2 regions of the Cupriavidus sp. KK10 genome follow, and region 2 is predicted to be linked to the other one. Evidence: predicted binding sites of a transcription regulator. Region 2 holds the regulator's gene; the other holds the start of a gene.
What was found. The regulator sigma-54, encoded in region 2, starts transcription at its own class of promoters, with help from an activator protein. The targets are predictions, from matches to a motif close to TGGCANGNAANCTGCTTT.

Region 1: KB879_RS20145 (phenol hydroxylase subunit) is a predicted target of sigma-54. The motif match lies at 5,265-5,282, and genes of this name have one in related genera.

Annotation. Positions count from the first base shown of each region.
Region 1 covers NZ_CP073677.1:4,319,431-4,327,377, reverse strand. Annotated here, with positions in the region: gene KB879_RS20180 (catechol 2,3-dioxygenase) at 1-186, opposite strand, end outside; gene KB879_RS20175 (2Fe-2S iron-sulfur cluster binding domain-containing protein) at 258-581, opposite strand; gene KB879_RS20170 (NADH:ubiquinone reductase (Na(+)-transporting) subunit F) at 593-1,660, opposite strand; gene KB879_RS20165 (phenol hydroxylase subunit P4) at 1,698-2,057, opposite strand; gene KB879_RS20160 (aromatic/alkene/methane monooxygenase hydroxylase/oxygenase subunit alpha) at 2,089-3,609, opposite strand; gene KB879_RS20155 (MmoB/DmpM family protein) at 3,645-3,926, opposite strand; gene KB879_RS20150 (aromatic/alkene monooxygenase hydroxylase subunit beta) at 3,959-4,954, opposite strand; gene KB879_RS20145 (phenol hydroxylase subunit) at 5,005-5,229, opposite strand; gene poxR (phenol degradation transcriptional regulator PoxR) at 5,753-7,480, opposite strand; gene KB879_RS20135 (tripartite tricarboxylate transporter substrate binding protein) at 7,638-7,947, opposite strand, start outside.
Region 2 covers NZ_CP073677.1:439,869-447,815, forward strand. Annotated here, with positions in the region: gene KB879_RS02275 (LON peptidase substrate-binding domain-containing protein) at 1-173, opposite strand, end outside; gene rapZ (RNase adapter RapZ) at 265-1,149, opposite strand; gene KB879_RS02285 (PsiF family protein) at 1,267-1,659, opposite strand; gene hprK (HPr(Ser) kinase/phosphatase) at 1,822-2,793, opposite strand; gene ptsN (PTS IIA-like nitrogen regulatory protein PtsN) at 2,874-3,329, opposite strand; gene hpf (ribosome hibernation-promoting factor, HPF/YfiA family) at 3,785-4,135, opposite strand; gene KB879_RS02305 (RNA polymerase factor sigma-54) at 4,184-5,665, opposite strand; gene lptB (LPS export ABC transporter ATP-binding protein) at 5,801-6,601, opposite strand; gene lptA (lipopolysaccharide transport periplasmic protein LptA) at 6,659-7,309, opposite strand; gene lptC (LPS export ABC transporter periplasmic protein LptC) at 7,378-7,947, opposite strand, start outside.

The sequences.
Region 1 (7,947 bases), 2.8 Mb from region 2:
ATCGGCCTCGCGCAGCACCACGCTGTGGTGGTCGTGCTCGTCCCATGCCTTCAGGAACACCCGGCCCTGCGCATCGCGCGCGGTTTCGATCAAGCCGAGTACCTCGGTGTAGTGTTTCAGCGCCGGTTCCAGCTCCAGCACGCGCAGGGCTACGTGCCCCGGTCGCAATACGCCTGTCAATGCCATGGTGGGTCTCCTGGTGTGGTGGGGTGGCGTTGTGTGGGTGCCACCTTCCTTGCTTGTGCTTCGTTCGCTTGCTACCGGCCCTGTTCGCGCTGCCGCTGCTTTTCCAGGCAGCGCTGCAGCAGGGCCACCGGCCGCAGGCGGATATCGCTGTCCGGGTAGGTCTTGCAGGCCAGCACCAGTCCGTCGCGCTGCTCCGCTTCGGACAGGCAGGCGCGGCTCATCTTGCCGGCGTGGTAGTCGCCGGCCTCGATGCGGACCTTGCACACGCCGCAGCCGCCGCCGCGGCAGCCGGCGGGTATGCCGCGCTGGCCCAGCACTTCCATGGCCCGCAGCAGGTTCTGCTCCGGCGCGCAGGGGTAGCGCAGCCCGCTGCCGGCGATCTCGACGGTATGCATGGCCGGCCTCCTCAGATCTTGAACAGCGGACTGCGCGCGCTGTTCTGCGCATCGGCCGCGGACAGGAACTTCTCGGTGTGGATATCCGCCTCGAACAGCCGGCCCTGCATCAGCGTGCGGATGCAGGCCTCGATCATCGGCGGCGGCCCGCACAGGTAGGCCTTGTGGCCGCGGAAGTCGGCATTGCCGTCCTGCGCGTAGAGCTGCTGAAGCACGTCATGCACGTAGCCGCGCGCGCCGCTCCAGCCGCTGTCGGCGGGTTCGTCCGACAGCGCGGGCACGTAGCGGAAGTTGGGGTGGGCCTGCGCCAGCGCCTGGAACTCGGCGCCGTAGTACAGCTCGCCGCGGTTGCGTGCGCCCTGCACCAGCGTGATCGGCAGGGTCTCGCCGGCGGCCAGCAGGTCCAGGATCATCGCGCGCGGGCTGGACAGGCCGGAGCCGCCCGCCAGGAACAGCATCGGCACCTGCGCCGACTTGCGCACGAAGAAGCGGCCATAGGGCGCTGAGAACGACAGTTCATCGCCGACCGCCAGTTGGTCGTGCAGGTAGCCAGTGGCCTGCCCGTCCGGCACACGGCGCACGTGCAGCTCGACCAGCTCGTCGCCCGGCGCGTTGGCCAGCGAGAACGCGCGCGGCTGATCGCAGCCCGGCACGGTCAGGTTGACGTACTGACCGGCCTGGAATGCCGTGCGTCCGCCATCCTTCACACGCAGCCAGATGCCCAGGATGGTGGGCGTCAGGGCGCGCGTCTCGACAACTTCGGCGCGATAGTCGGCCAGCGGCAGGCCCAGCGCATCGGCATCTTCCTCAATGTCGGCCTCGATCACCAGGTCCGACTGCGCAGTCGCGCAGCAGGCCAGGCACTGGCCGTTGTCGCGCTCGAAGTCCATCAGCGCGAAGCTGGAGGCCTCGCCCTGCTCGACCTCGCCGTCCACCACCTGCACCTTGCAGGTGGCGCACAGGCCGTGGCAACAGGCATGGGGCAGCCACACGCCGTTGCGCAGGCAGGCGTCCAGCACGGTCTGCCCGGGAGCGATGGGGATGGTCTGCCCGATCGGTTCAATGGTCAGCGAATACATCTTGGTCTCCTTCCGGTGGTGCGTTCGCCCGTGCGCCTCAACTGCGGCTGCCGCCGATGCCGTCCAGCCCCGGCGTGCGGAAGCGGAACACGTCCTTGTGGCCCAGGCCGTTCTCTTCCAGCGAGCGGTGCAGGTCGGGCTGCCAGGGCTGGCCGCCGCGCAGCCACTGCACCTGGCCCCAGTCGATGCGGGCAAAGTCGGGGTGGTAGCCGTAGACGCCGGGCAGCACCTTGTCCACCACCTCGCGCAGCGGCATCGACGGCGGGAACGGTAAGCAATGCGGGGCGCAGAACAGCAGGTGGCCGTCCCAGCCGATATAGAGCAGGCGGTTGCCGTGGAACACGGCCTCGCGGTCGGCCGCCTCGAAGGCGTAGTCGCCGATGGATACGACGGGCATGGTTGTCTCCTTGTCTTTTGATGGGGCCGCTTCAGGCGGCGTCGGCGGCAGGACCGATGCCCTTCCACGCGTTCCAGTTGCGCTGGTCCTGCGAGCCATCGAAGTCCAGGTTGTCAGCGCCCGGGTTCAGCCGGTACCACTTGAGCACGTCCTCCAGCGTGGCGCCGCCGCAGTTGCCCTGGTAGATCTGGTGCACCGGCAGCCAGGCCTGCGCGTACTTGGCGGGCTCGTCGTCGAAGATGTCCTTGCAGCCGTCCGAGCAGAAATGGAACTTCATGCCGTGGTAGCTGCTTTCGCGGTAGCAGGTCTGGGTGGGATCGTCCGGCTCCGAGAACACCATCGGGATCTGGCAGGTCTGGCACAGCATCGGCAGCGTGGCGTTGTAGAAACGGTCGCCGGCCTGCTGGCGCTCCTGCCAGTGGTCCAGGCGCGGCTTGTAGTAGCGCTCGAAGGTCTGCGGGTACTTCTCGGCCAGCCACGCCATCTCGTCCGCCTTGGGCACCCAGGTGTGGAAGCCGGCCGCGCCCGCGTAGTTGTAGAAGGTGGCCCAGGCCTCGTGCGTGATGCGGTCCTTGGTCTTGGTGGCCACTTCGTGGTACTTGGGCATGCGCAGGCCGTAGCGCTCCAGGTCCTTGAACAGCGCCCCGCCCGCCTGCTCGAAGTACATCTCCCAGGCCTCGGCCCACGACATCACGCGCTTGGGCAGCATGTAGTCCATCATCATGCCGACCAGCGTGAGCAGGCGGAAGCCGCGCCAGAACCACTTGTCCAGCCACTTCTGCAGGATCGGGATATTGCCGGGGTCCTGCTCGCACAGGAACTTGACCACTTCCAGGCCCAGCGTCATGTGGCGCGACTCGTCGGACTGTGCGGAGAAGCCGAAGGTCACCGTGGCCATGTCGCCGTTGTAGGCGGCGCCCGACATGAACGGCATGAACAGCAGGTTGGTCAGCACATACTCGAACGAGAACGAGATCGCGGTGATGAACTCGAACGGCCCCGCGCTCATCGCGTCCTCGAAGTAGGACTTGGGCACCGACAGGTACCAGACCCGGTCGTGCATATGGCGCCATTCGCCAAAGCCGTGGAAGTACTTGTTGTAGACCGACAGCGTGTGCAGCTGGGTCTGGGCGTGGCGCAGTTCGTCGACCGACTGCATCTGCGCCGCCACGCGCGCGCCGGCGCCGCGGAAATGCCGGCCCAGGTGCGCGTAGCCGCGGTGGGCAGCGTATTCCAGCGGCGTCACGCCGGTCAGGAACAGCCGCAGCGCGTTCAGGTAGCGCGGATCGGATACGTTCAGGTGGCCGTTGTTCTGCACGAACGAGTCGATGATCGCGTACAGCTTGCGCTCCTTCTCCGACTGGTATTTCCAGTAGGCATCCATGGTCATGCGGAACGGGTCTTCCCATTTGTCCCAGTCGTGGATGCGGATGCCCTCGTACTTGTCGAACGGGAAGACCTTGTCCATCGGCTCGTAGGTCGTTTCCCAGGCCAGGTCCCGCGTCATCGAGGCGTACTTCTCGCGCAGGTTGAGCTTCTTGCGTGCGTCCATGATGTCTCCGTGATGTTCTGTGTGCCGCTGCGGTGTCAGGCATTCCAGCGCAGCGTGAAGGCGTCTTCGTCTTCGTCGATGTTTCCGCACAGCGAGATGAGGTTCAGGTGGATCTCCTGCAGGTCCCAGTCGCGGCCGAGCTTGCCGGCCACCAGTTCGCGCACGATGGTCAGGTGGCCGGGGGCGTCAATCTTGACCATGGCGGGAAACTGCGACACCACCGCATGCGGGTTGGCCTCGGTGATGGCGTCGATGATGGGTCGGGTGTCGTCGTTGTTCTGCAGCGCGATGTAGACGTTGGCTGGGGTGGCTGACATGGCGTGTCTCCGTGGGGTTCGTTGTGGGCGGATCAGGCAGCCAGGCCGAGCTTGCCCAGGCGGACTTCGAACTGCTCGCGGCACAGCGCCACCATCTGCGCGCCGTCCTCGCCGGTGAGCGCATCGGCCACCGGCACCAGCGCCTGCGCCACCTCGGCGCAGGCGGCGCGCGCCCAGCCAGACAGCAGCACGCGGTTGGCCTCGGACTCGGCCGCGGCGGCCTGGATCACGGCATCGACCCAGCGTGCGTGCTCGTCGCGCCAGTCGTTCATGAATTCGGTCAGCACCGCCAGCCCGGTGCCGCAGGCGCGCGCGATCACCGCGTCGGCATGCTGGTAGACCAGCGGGTAGAGCAGCCCGTCGAGCACCAGGTTCTGGGCGATGAAGGTCTCGAACCAGTCCTCGGTGACAAAGGTATGCTCGACAAAGCGGCGCAGCGGCTGCCATGCGGCGCTCTCCAGCCACGCCACCCTGGCCCGCTCCAGCGCCACGCCGGTATTGCCGTCCAGCAGCATGCCGATGCGCGACAGGTATTGGGCGATACCCAGGCGGTCCATCGCGCAATAGGTGCAGGCCTGCGTGATGGCCGTGCCCCAGCCATAGTCGGCGCAGTAGAAGTTGTTCATGTTGGCGCCCCACTCCACATGGCGCAGCGGCAGCAGGCCTGTGGCCAGGCGTTCCTGCCATTCGGCCGGCAGCGCCTGCAGCAGCCCGCGCTTCTCGACAAAGGCAAAGCTCTTCTCCGTTGCATCCTGCTGGCGCCCGCGCGCGGTAACGTAGGCGCCGTAGTAGAACTGGCGCGGGTCCTTCAGCGCGTACCAGTCCTGCATCACGATCGCCGTGCGGCGCTTGTCATACAGCTCGAAGCTGGGGTCCCAGGTGGGGCGGTAGTGGAAGTTCACCTCCGACTGCACGTCGTAGGTCGCCTCCTGGTAGCGCGACGCCGGCTTGTCGCCGAAGCGGCGCGCGACATGGCCGTAGGTCTGGCGCAGCGGCTGGATCTGCTGGGTCTTGATATCGACTTGCATCGTTTGGTCTCCTGTATCCCTTCTCTCTTTGTGATGCGGTGGCTGCGGCGTCAGTCGTCGGCTTGCGGCTGCGGCGCTGCTTCCAGCGGGGGCAGGAAGCGCACGCGGTTGACGCAGCAGAAGGCTTCGAACATCGGCTCCGGCATGATCAGTTCGACGTTGAGCTCAGGGTCGGCCACGCTGAAGGCGAACTGAACAAACCCTTCTGGGGTGCGGCCCTCGACCCGCACATAGCGCGGCGTGGCTTCGAACAGGGGAACCGACGGGGTGTTCATGGCGCGCTCCATTGCGTTGGCTGGACGCAGGCCTTATTGCGAAGACCGTGCCAGCGAGCGCGAAGCGTTGTGGGACAAGGGTTGCGGGGAATTGGCGGTGGCGAGCGTGCGCGTTAACCCGGAAAGGTCCGCGCGAAACGCATCGATGAATTGATGAAGCTGCGCGCAGGCCTTGATCAAATGATCAAAAGCCGCGCCGGGCGGGCGTTTGCGGGCAGCGAGCAGATGCGGATGGGATTGCCCTGCGGCGCAGCAGCGTGCGTGGGCAACCTAGTTGAGAAGACTTGATCTGACAGGGAAAAATCGTTGGCGCGGTGCAGCATCGGGCAACTTCGGGCCGATGCGCGGCCCGGAGGGGCTGCATCAAATGATCAAGTGGAGAAATGCGAGGGGCCGGGAGAAGCGGAGGAGATGGGTGGCGCAGGGGATCGTGTGAACGCGCTTGATCCACGCGAGTGTGCTCCCCTCTCCCGCTTGCGCGAGAGGGGAGCACACCCTCGGCATTTGAAGCCTGGAAGCGGCCTCAGTTACCGTTGCCGTGGCCGTTACCCCCGCGCGTGCCGCGCATCTTCCACCGATACGCCAGCTGCGGCCGCGTAATACCCAGCAACCGCGCCGCCTGGCTCATATTGCCGTCGGCGCGCTGCATGGCCGCCTCCATCAGCACGGTCTCGACTTCGCCCAGCGCCAGCTGCTGCTCGGACATCTGGTCCAGCAGCGCATGGACCGCGGCTTCGCGCAGGTCTGGCAAGGTGCCGCCCGCCCCCAGCCGCGGCGCGGTATCCACCACCGGTGCCACGGTGCCTGGCAGGAACAGGTGGTCGGCGGTGATCTGGCCGCCCTGGCTGGCCAGGATCACGCCGCGCTCGATCACGTTCTCCAGTTCGCGCACGTTGCCGGGCCAGTCATAGTGGCGCAGCTCGGCCAGCGCGCGGTCGGTGATGCCGACGATGCGCTTGCCGTGGCGCGCGCCGTAGCGGGCCACGAAGCGCTCGGCCAGCGGCCGGATATCGTCCAGGCGCTCGCGCAGCGGCGGGATCGTGACCGGATAGACATTGAGGCGGTAGTACAGGTCCTTGCGGAAAGTGCCCTGCTTCACGGCTTCGGCCAGGTCGACATTGGTGGCGGCCACCAGCCGCACGTCCACCTTTCGCGTGCCGGTGCCGCCCACGCGCTCGACCTCGCCTTCCTGCAGCACGCGCAGCAGCTTGGACTGGGCCGAGGCGGAGAGTTCGCCCAGCTCGTCCAGGAACAGGGTGCCGCCGTGCGCGCGCTCGAAGCGCCCGGGGCGCGACTGGCTGGCGCCGGTGAAGGCGCCCTTTTCCACGCCGAACAGCTCGGACTCAATCAGCTCGTCGGGAATCGCCGCGCAGTTCACGGCAATGAAGGGCTTGTCGGCACGCCCGCTCACGCTGTGCAATGCCTGCGCGAACCGCTCCTTGCCCACGCCGGTCTCGCCCAGCAGCAGCACCGTCACGTTGCTGGCCGCGGCGCGTTGCAGCAGGCTCCAGGCGGCGCGAAAGCCTGGCGAGGTGCCGACCAGGTCGGCCGGCGTGGCCGGGGTGCCCTGCAGCGCGCGCAGGTGCTCGACCTCGCTCTGCAGGGCGATGATGGTTTCGATCACGGGATCGGGCTGGTACAGCGCCAGTGCCTGCGCGCCGTCTTCCCAGGCTTCCACCGGCTTGCCGATGATGCGGCAGTGCGGGTGCCCGCAGGCGATGCACTCGACCTCGCGGTACAGGATGGTGCGCCCCATCAGCGCCGAGGTGTAGCCGGTGGCGTAGCCGATCTGCATCCAGCAGGCAGGCTCGTCGACGATGCCGAACAGCTGGCGGTGGACGTCGCCCTCGAAGGAGTCTTCCCACAGGAACTCGCCATCGTAGATGCCGGCGGCGATATCGATGTCGACCTTGACCGGCGTGACCCGCACCACCCCCTCGATGGTATGCAGGCAGGGCCCGATCTCCAGCTGGCCGAAGTCGCTGTGGCCGGCGCGCAGCTTGCGCGCGACCTCCGCATCGCGCATGCCCGAATGGAAGCCCATGCGGGTGAACAGGCCGCGCGCGCGCTCCATGCCCAGGGTGTCCACCAGTTCCTTGCGCAGCGCGCCCAGGGCGGCGGTATGGATCAGGATCATGCGCTGCTCGTCCAGCCAGATCGCGCCCTCCTCCATGGCAAAGCGCAGGCGGCGGGCAAGATCGGCCAGGCCATCGCGCATGGTGGCCGAGAACTTGTCGGTTGAACTGCTCATTGTCTCCCCTCAGTGCCGGCGGGTGATCCGCTCGAGTGTGCCTTTCGGCTGGCATCTTACGCACATTATGTGCCAGGGAGACGGGGGGCTGGGTAATGACATTCCCCCGGAGCATCTCGGGGGGACTCCCCCTATGAACCGCGCTGGTCCAGGCCGCTCAATCCGCCCGGATACCCCGCTGGCGGATCAGCACACCCCACTTCTCGGTTTCCTTCGCCAGGTGCTCGCGCAGCACCGCCGGCGAACTGCCGATCGGCTCGGCGCCGATTTGCGCCAGCCGCTTCTGCACCGCAGGCTTGCGCAGCGCCTCGAGCATGGCGCGGTTGAGCGTGTCGATGACCGGCTGCGGCGTCTTCGCCGGCACGAAGGCCGCGAACCACGGCGACAGTTCATAGCCCGGCAGGCCGGCTTCGGCCACCGTCGGCACATTGGGCAGCGCACTGGAGCGCTTGCTGGTGGTGACCGCG
Region 2 (7,947 bases):
GTGTTGTCGCGCAAGCAGTTGCGCACCATGTCGACATAGCGCGCCTCGAACACGCGCAATGGCAGCCGTCCACCGGGAAACAGCACGGTGTGCAACGGGAACAGCGGCAGGTTGTCGAGCGTCCGTGGCGGAACTTCTGATCCCGTGGGACGGTAGAGGTCGGTCGAGGACATGCAGTGCCAGCTTGGGTATCGCGCAGCAATGGGCCAGCCGGCCAACGCGGTGCGCAGATGCCAGTGATCCCAGTGGGCAGTCCCGCCTGCGTCAGCCCGCCGGTGCGAGCTCTCGGTGTCTCACCAGCACATTACCATGCGCCCGGAAGTAGTTGGCAAGCCTTTCCGTAATATAGACCGAGCGATGCTGCCCGCCGGTGCAGCCGATCGCCACGGTCAGGTAGCTGCGGTTGTCGGCAATGAAGCTTGGCAGCCACTTTTCCACATAGGCGCGGATATCCTCGGCCATTGCCAGCACCATTGGCTGGGCCTGCAGGAAGTCGATCACCGGCGTGTCACGCCCCGTCAGCGGGCGCAAGGCCAGGTCGTAATAGGGGTTGGGCAGCGAGCGCACGTCGAACACCATGTCCGCATCGCTGGGCACGCCATGCTTGAAGCCGAACGACTCGAACAGCAGCGTCAGCCGCTGGCTGTCGTCGCGGATCAGCTCCTTGATCCAGCTGCGCAGCGTATTGGTGCGCACATTGCTGGTGTCGATGCGGTGCGCGGCCTCGGCCAGCGGGCTCAGCAGCGCGCGCTCCATCTCGATCGCTTCCATCAGCGCGGTGTCGTTGAAGGCCGGTTCAACGCCAGGGCCCGGCATGCCGTCGGTACGCACCGACAGCGGGTGGCGGCGGCGCGTCTCGGAATAGCGCTGCACCAGTGCGTCGGTGCTGGCGGTCAGGAACACCACCTCGACCTGGTGCTCCGCGGCCAGCGCGCGCACGGTGTCGGGCAGCTGGTCGAGCGACTCGCGGCTGCGGATGTCAGTGGCGACGCCCAGGTGCGTATAGCCCTGGCTGTCGAGGTAGCGGGTCAGTTCCGGGATGAACTGAGCCGGCAGGTTGTCCACGCAGTAGTAGCCTGCGTCTTCGAGCACGTTCAGTGCGACGGACTTGCCGGAACCGGATATGCCGGTGATGAGGATGATGCGCATAGCAACTGAAGCATAGCATCACGTGATGAAGGCGTCATGACACCACGCACAAAGCAAGCATGGCGAACCTCGCGGTTCGCCATGCTTTTGCCGTCAGTTTGCAGCGCTGGCTGCGGCTCAGGCTGCCTTGGACAGGCATTCCTTCATGTAGGCCTTGTATTCGTCGCCCTTCTTGCCCTTGCCCGACTTGCTGCAGGAAGCCATTTTCTCCTGCTGGGTCTTGGACGCGCCCTTGGACAGGCATTCCTTCATGAACGCCTTGCGTTCGTCGCCCTTCTTGCCGGCGGCTTGCGTATTGCAGGCCTTCATCTTGTCCTGCTGGGCGTTGGCTGCGGGCTTGTCCGGGGTAGCCGGGGTGGCGGGCGTGGCAGGCATGGCCGGCGTTGCCGGTGCGGTGGCCGCTGGCTTGGCTGGCGTGGCGGGGGTTGCCGGCGTGGCCGTGGTCTGTGCAAAAGCGCTGGCGGCGATCATCGGGGTGACCAGCGCGCACATCGCGATCAGTTTCTTCATGCTTGCTCTCCTGGGTGTGGAAAACTTCATGGCCGCGCGCCATTGCCGGCGTTGCAGCTTCCGTAACGGGCGCGATGCCCATTACAGCACAAAACGGAGCATGCCTGAAGAACGTTGACGTTCTGCGTCAACGCCGTTGTAAGCAAATGAAAACGCTGGGGCTCAGAGCAGGCGGCCCTGGCCGCGCGAAACCGCATCGGCCTGCATCGCGGCGCGCTGCCGGTCCATGAAGTCGCGCAGCGTATCGATGCCGCGCAGGCGCAGGATGGTGTTGCGCACCGCGGCCTCGACCAGCACGGCCAGGTTGCGCCCGGCCGCCACCTGGATCTTGACCATGTGGATCGGCAGGCCCAGCACGTCCAGGTATTGCGAATCGAGCGGCAGCCGCTCGAACTCGCCGTCGTTGCGGCGCACCAACTGCACCACCAGTTTGATCTTCATCTTCCGCCGCACCGCGGTCTCACCGAAGATGGTCTTGATGTCGAGCAGGCCCAGGCCGCGCACTTCAAGCAGGTTCTGCAGCAGCGGCGGGCAGCGGCCTTCGATAAAATCCGGCCCCAGGCGCACGAAGTCCACGGCATCGTCGGCCACCAGCCCGTGGCCGCGCGAGATCAGTTCCAGGCCCAGTTCGCTCTTGCCCAGGCCCGATTCGCCCATGATCAGCACGCCCATGCCCAGGATGTCGAGGAAGACCCCGTGCATGGTCACGCGCGGCGCGGAGATGCGCGACAGGTACAGGCGCAAGTGGTCGATCACCGCGGCCGACGACACCGGCGTGGTGAACAGCGGCGTGGACGAGCGCGTGCAGCGCAGTTCCAGGTCGGGCGGCGGCTCCATGCCGTCGGCGATCACCAGGAAGGGCGGCTCCAACAGGATCAGCTCGCCCATTTGGCGCTTGCGGGTCTCATCGTCCAGCCGCTGGTAATAAGTGATTTCGGGCTTGCCGAGCACCTGGATGCGGTTGGGGTGGATCAGGTTCAGGTGGCCCACCAGGTCGGCGGCGGAGGTGGCTTCGCGGGCGAACTCCACGTCGAAGGCGCGGTCCGCGCCTTCCAGGCCGGCCACCCACGAGAGTTTGATGTCGGCTGCGTTGTCGTCGAAGATGGACTGGGAGGTGACGCCGGTGAGTTCCATGCGGTATGACTGGTGGGGCGGTTTGCGAAGCGCCTGGCGCCTGCCCGGTCTGGTGCCGGCCCGCCTGGGGGATCAGGGGATCAGGGATGCCATGCGATCAGCAACTGATGGACGGCATCGGGCGTCGGCAGCGTGGCCAGTCCTTCGCGCATGTCGCGGTCGGAAAGCAGTTGCGCGATTTCTGACAGGATTTCCAGGTGCTGCTGCGTAGCCTGTTCGGGCACCAGCAGGAAGATCAGCAGCGATACCGGCTTGCCATCCGGCGATTCGAACGGAATCGGCTCGGCCAGGCGCATGAAGGCGGCCAGCGGCTGCTTCAGGCCCTTGATGCGGCCGTGCGGGATCGCCACGCCGGCGCCCAGGCCGGTGGATCCCAGCGACTCGCGCGCGAACAGGTTGTCCGTCACGATGGCGCGCGCCACACCATGGTTGTTCTCGAAGAGGAGCCCGGCCTGCTCGAACACACGCTTCTTGCTGGTGACGCTGACGTCCAGGGTGATGTTGCCGGGTGGCAGCAATTTGGCCAAACGATTCATGGGCGATGCGCAGGATTTCAGTTAGCGGGCAGATCGTTCCGCGGGGCAGTGGGCTGGCTCCGGGCTGCCGTTGGCCTGGCCGGAGGCGTCCGGCCCATTATAGAGCAGCGACTACCCCCGTATTGTGCAGCGCAGCGGGGCAAGCCGGTGCAGAACGATACATGGTGATGCAATCGTGCCTCCGGGCCGGGAGCCGGCGCACCGATGCGGGGCGCGGCCAGGATTCCCTCTCTTTGTATGGCGCAGCATACACCTTGGCGCTGCGCTTGCGAACACTCTTGCCCATTCGGGTGAAAAGCGTTGGCTCCGGCGCCACAGCCGGGCCGCACCGCCAGTGCGGGCGCGGCATGCCGGCGGCAACCCGGAACGCAAGGGCGCAAAAAAGCCGCGCTTCGTGGCGCGGCTTGCCTGTTCAATCCTGATTCAGCAGCCCGCTGCGGGGCTGCCGGGCACGGTCATTGCTGCATTTGCGCTGCGGCCATCTGGTACTTGACCGCTTCGCGGTCGTGGCCTTGCACGCGATCCTTGTAGCGGATCACCTGACGGTCCAGCTTGTCGACGAGTGCGTCGATCGCTGCATATAGGTCTTCGTGATGCGCCTCGACAAAGATGTCCTTGCCCTTGAGATGTAGATTAATTTCCGCGTACTGACGCCGGTCCTTTTCCTTGTGGTTGTCGACAGAGAGCAGCACGCTAACGCCAATGACCTGATCGAAATGCCTGACGATTCGCTCCAGCTTCGTTTCCACGTACTCACGCAGAGGGGGCGTGATGTCCAGGTGGTGTCCACTGATCTTGAAGTTCATAGCGCTTCTCCTTCTGAAAGAGCCTCACCAGGCAGGCGGTGGGCTCGGCTACAAAGACTTGCGGAGATTGACTGCGGGGATCTTCAGGGCTTCGCGATACTTGGCAACAGTGCGGCGCGCAACAACAAAGCCTTGCTCACCCAGCAGTTCGGCAATGCGACTGTCGGAAAGGGGATTCCTCGGGTCTTCGGCTCCTATCAGTTGCTTGATCAAGGCGCGGATGGCCGTTGATGAAGCCGCGCCACCGGTTTCGGTGGACACGTGGCTGCCGAAGAAGTACTTCAGTTCGAAAGTACCCATCGGCGTTGCCATGAATTTATTGGTCGTCACCCGGGAGATGGTTGACTCGTGTAAACCCAGTGTATCGGCAATCTCCCGCAAAACCAAGGGGCGCATGGCGATTTCGCCGTGACTGAAAAAGTTCTTTTGACGCTCGACAATGGCCTGCGAGACACGCAGGATTGTGTCGAACCTTTGCTGGATGTTCTTGATCAGCCAGCGCGCCTCTTGCAGCTTTTGCTGCAGTCCGGCCGTGCCGGACTCACCCTTCGCGCCACGCAGGATTTGGGCATACATATCGTTGATGCGCAGCCTCGGCATCACATCCGGATTGAGCTGCGCGATCCAGCCGCCGCCACCCTTGCGCACGAACACGTCCGGCACCACAAAGTCCGCTTCCGGGCGGCTGTACGCATGGCCGGGGTAGGGCGCCAGCGAGCGGATCAGTTCGTGTGCGGACTTCAGTGCCACTTCATCTACCTGCAGCGCCTTCTTCAGCCGCGTGTAGTCGCGTACTGCGAGCAACTCCAGGTGATTGCTAACGATGTTCAGCGCCAGTTCGCGTTGCGGGTGCGTCAGGCGTCGCAACTGCAGGGCCAGGCACTCGGCGGCGTTGCGCGCACCCACGCCGGGCGGGTCGAAACTCTGCAGCAGCGTGAGGATGGCGTGGACTTCGTCGATCTCGAACTCGAGTTCTTCCGGCAACTCCGTGCAGATCTCCTCAAGCGATGCGCTCAGGTAGCCATCGTCGTCGAGCGATTCGATCAGGAAGATGGCCAGGCCTTTGTCGCGCGCCGAGATCTTCAGCGGCGTGAGCTGCTCCATCAGGTACTCGCGCAGCGTGGGCTCGGCCTCGCGCAGCTGCATCGGCGTTTTTTCATCCTCGTCGCCCTGGGGGCGGCGGGCAAAGTCGTCCAGGCTCCAGTCGCCGCTGCCGTAGTCGTCGCCGTTGCCGCTGTCGCCATAGCTGTCGTCGTCACCCGCGCCGTCGGCGCGAGCCTCGCCATTGCCCTGGGGCTCAGCCGGGGCGGGCGCCGGTGCGCTCTGCAGGTTGACCGAGCCGTCGGCCGCCACGCGCAGCGGGCTTTCGATCCAGTCGTTCTCGCGCTCGAGCAGCGGGTTTTCCGTCAGCGCCTGTTCGACCTCTTGCTGCAGTTCCAGCGTGGAGAGCTGCAGCAGCCGGATCGACTGCTGCAGTTGCGGGGTCAGGGCCAGATGCTGGGAAAGACGGAGCTGTAGCGACGGTTTCATGCGAGCTATTCTATGCGCATCTTTCCGTTGTTGGAACGGAAATTGCTATCGCTTATGCGGTCCGATCGCCGCTGGCTGTGGGAGGGCCCACGCGCGCCCGCGAAGAGGCCTGCCGCTCGCGGGCAGGCCGTTAAGTCACATGCGGAAGTTCTCGCCCAGGTAGACGCGCCGCACTGCGTCATTGGCGATGATTTCCTCGGGCTGGCCCGCGGCCAGCACCGTGCCTTCGCTGATGATGTAGGCGTGGTCGCAGATGCCGAGCGTCTCGCGCACGTTGTGGTCGGTGATCAGCACGCCGATATTGCGTGCCTTGAGGAAACTGACGATGCGTTGGATCTCGCCCACGGCGATCGGGTCCACGCCGGCGAAGGGTTCGTCCAGCAGGATGAAGCGCGGCGACGACGCCAGCGCGCGCGCGATTTCGACACGGCGGCGCTCGCCGCCCGATAGCGACAGCGCCGGGTTGTTGCGCAGGTGCGCGATCTGCAGGTCGTCGAGCAGCGAATCCAGGCGGCGCTCGATCTCGGTCTTGGGCAGCGGCTTGCCGTTGCTCACCTGAAGCTCCAGCACCGCGCGGATGTTCTCTTCGACGTTGAGCTTGCGGAACACCGAGGCTTCCTGCGGCAGGTACGACAGCCCCATGCGCGCGCGCTCGTGGATCGGCAGGCCGCTGATGTGGTCGCCGTCGAGCACGATATCGCCTTCGTCCAGCGCCACCAGGCCCACGATCATGTAGAACGAGGTGGTCTTGCCCGCGCCGTTAGGCCCGAGCAGGCCGACCACCTCGCCGCTCTTCACGTCGAGCGAGACGTCCTTGACCACCGTGCGCGAGCCATAGCGCTTCTTCAGGTGGCGCACGACCAGCGTGCTGCCGCCGGGAAGGACGGTGGAGGCTTCGACGGAAGGCTTGTCGGCGATGGTTGCGGTATCGGTCATTGGCACGGTCTGGCGTTCAGGCGTTTCTGGCGCGGGCAGGCAAGCCGGCGCCAGGCGTCAGGGTTTGTTGGCAGGCGCGGGCGCCGTCTTCAGGTCCAGCGGCGAGCCGCCATTGCCCGTGGCGCCGGCCTTCTGGTCCTGGCGCGGCGACAACACCGCGCGCACGCGACCGGACGGATTGGCGGCCGCGGCGTCGCCACTGCCGCCGCCGGCGGCCGTGTAGAACTCCTTGCGGCTGTCATAGGTCAGCACCGCGCCGCGGATCTCATCGACCTGCTTGGCGCCCTGCAGGCGCGCCATGCGGGCATTGCCGATCAGCTTGGAGTACTCCTGCTTGCCGTCGTACTCGATGCGGTCGCCCCAGCCGTCGATGTATTCGTCGACGCCTTCGCGCTTCTGGCGGATGTAGGCCTGCTTGCCCGGCTTGGCGGTGGCTACCGCGAACTGGTAGCCCTCGGGGTCGGTGCGCAGTTCGGCGGCGTCGGACTTCAGGATCATGGTGCCCTTGGTTAGCACCACGTTGCCGGTCAGCGTATAGATCTGCTTGACGTCGTCGTAGCTGGCGTTGTCCGCCTCCAGCACCATCGGCTTGTCGCGGTCCGCTCGCTCGGCCAGGGCGGGCTGGGCCAGCAGGCCGAAGGCCATGGCCAGGGCGAGCAGAGCCGGGGCGGTGCGTCGACGGGACGATGTCGTCAGGGAAGCAGTCATGTTGGCAGGGGTTGCTTGAGGGCGTCTGGGTATGTTGGTGCGGGTTGGTGCGGCCCCCGGGCCGGGGCTCAGGACCCCGGCGCGCGGCCTGGGGACGGCCCGGTGATGATGGTGCCGCGTACATTGCCGAGCAATTGTACTTCGCGCGTGACGTTGTTGAAGATCAGGCCGTTGGCGGTCATCACCGACGGGCCGCGCGTCAGCTTGACTGGCTTGTCGGTCTTGACGATGTCGTCATTGATCAGCAGCTGGAAATAACTGGATGCGGCGGTCAGCTGCGGGTCCTTGGACACGTCCACGCCCTGCTGGCGCATGACGAAGCCGTTGCCGTACAGGTCGATCACCGAGCCCTCGGCGTTCATGCGGCCCATATCGGCGCGGGCGGTGACCGGCGGGCGGTCCGGCTCGTACGCGCGCATGGCGGGCCGGGTCACTTCGTAGGTCTGGTCGTCCTCGAAATGGACCATGCGCTCGCCGGTGAAGCGGATCTTGGTGCTGCCGTCCGGCGCCAGCTCGGTGGCCGAGAAGCGGTCCATGAAGTAATCAGGCTCATGCTTCTTGGTGCTTTGCGCGGCCAGGTCTTCCTTGGGGGAGTTGATCTGGACCAGCCAGAACGTGCTGCCCGCCACGAAGGCCAT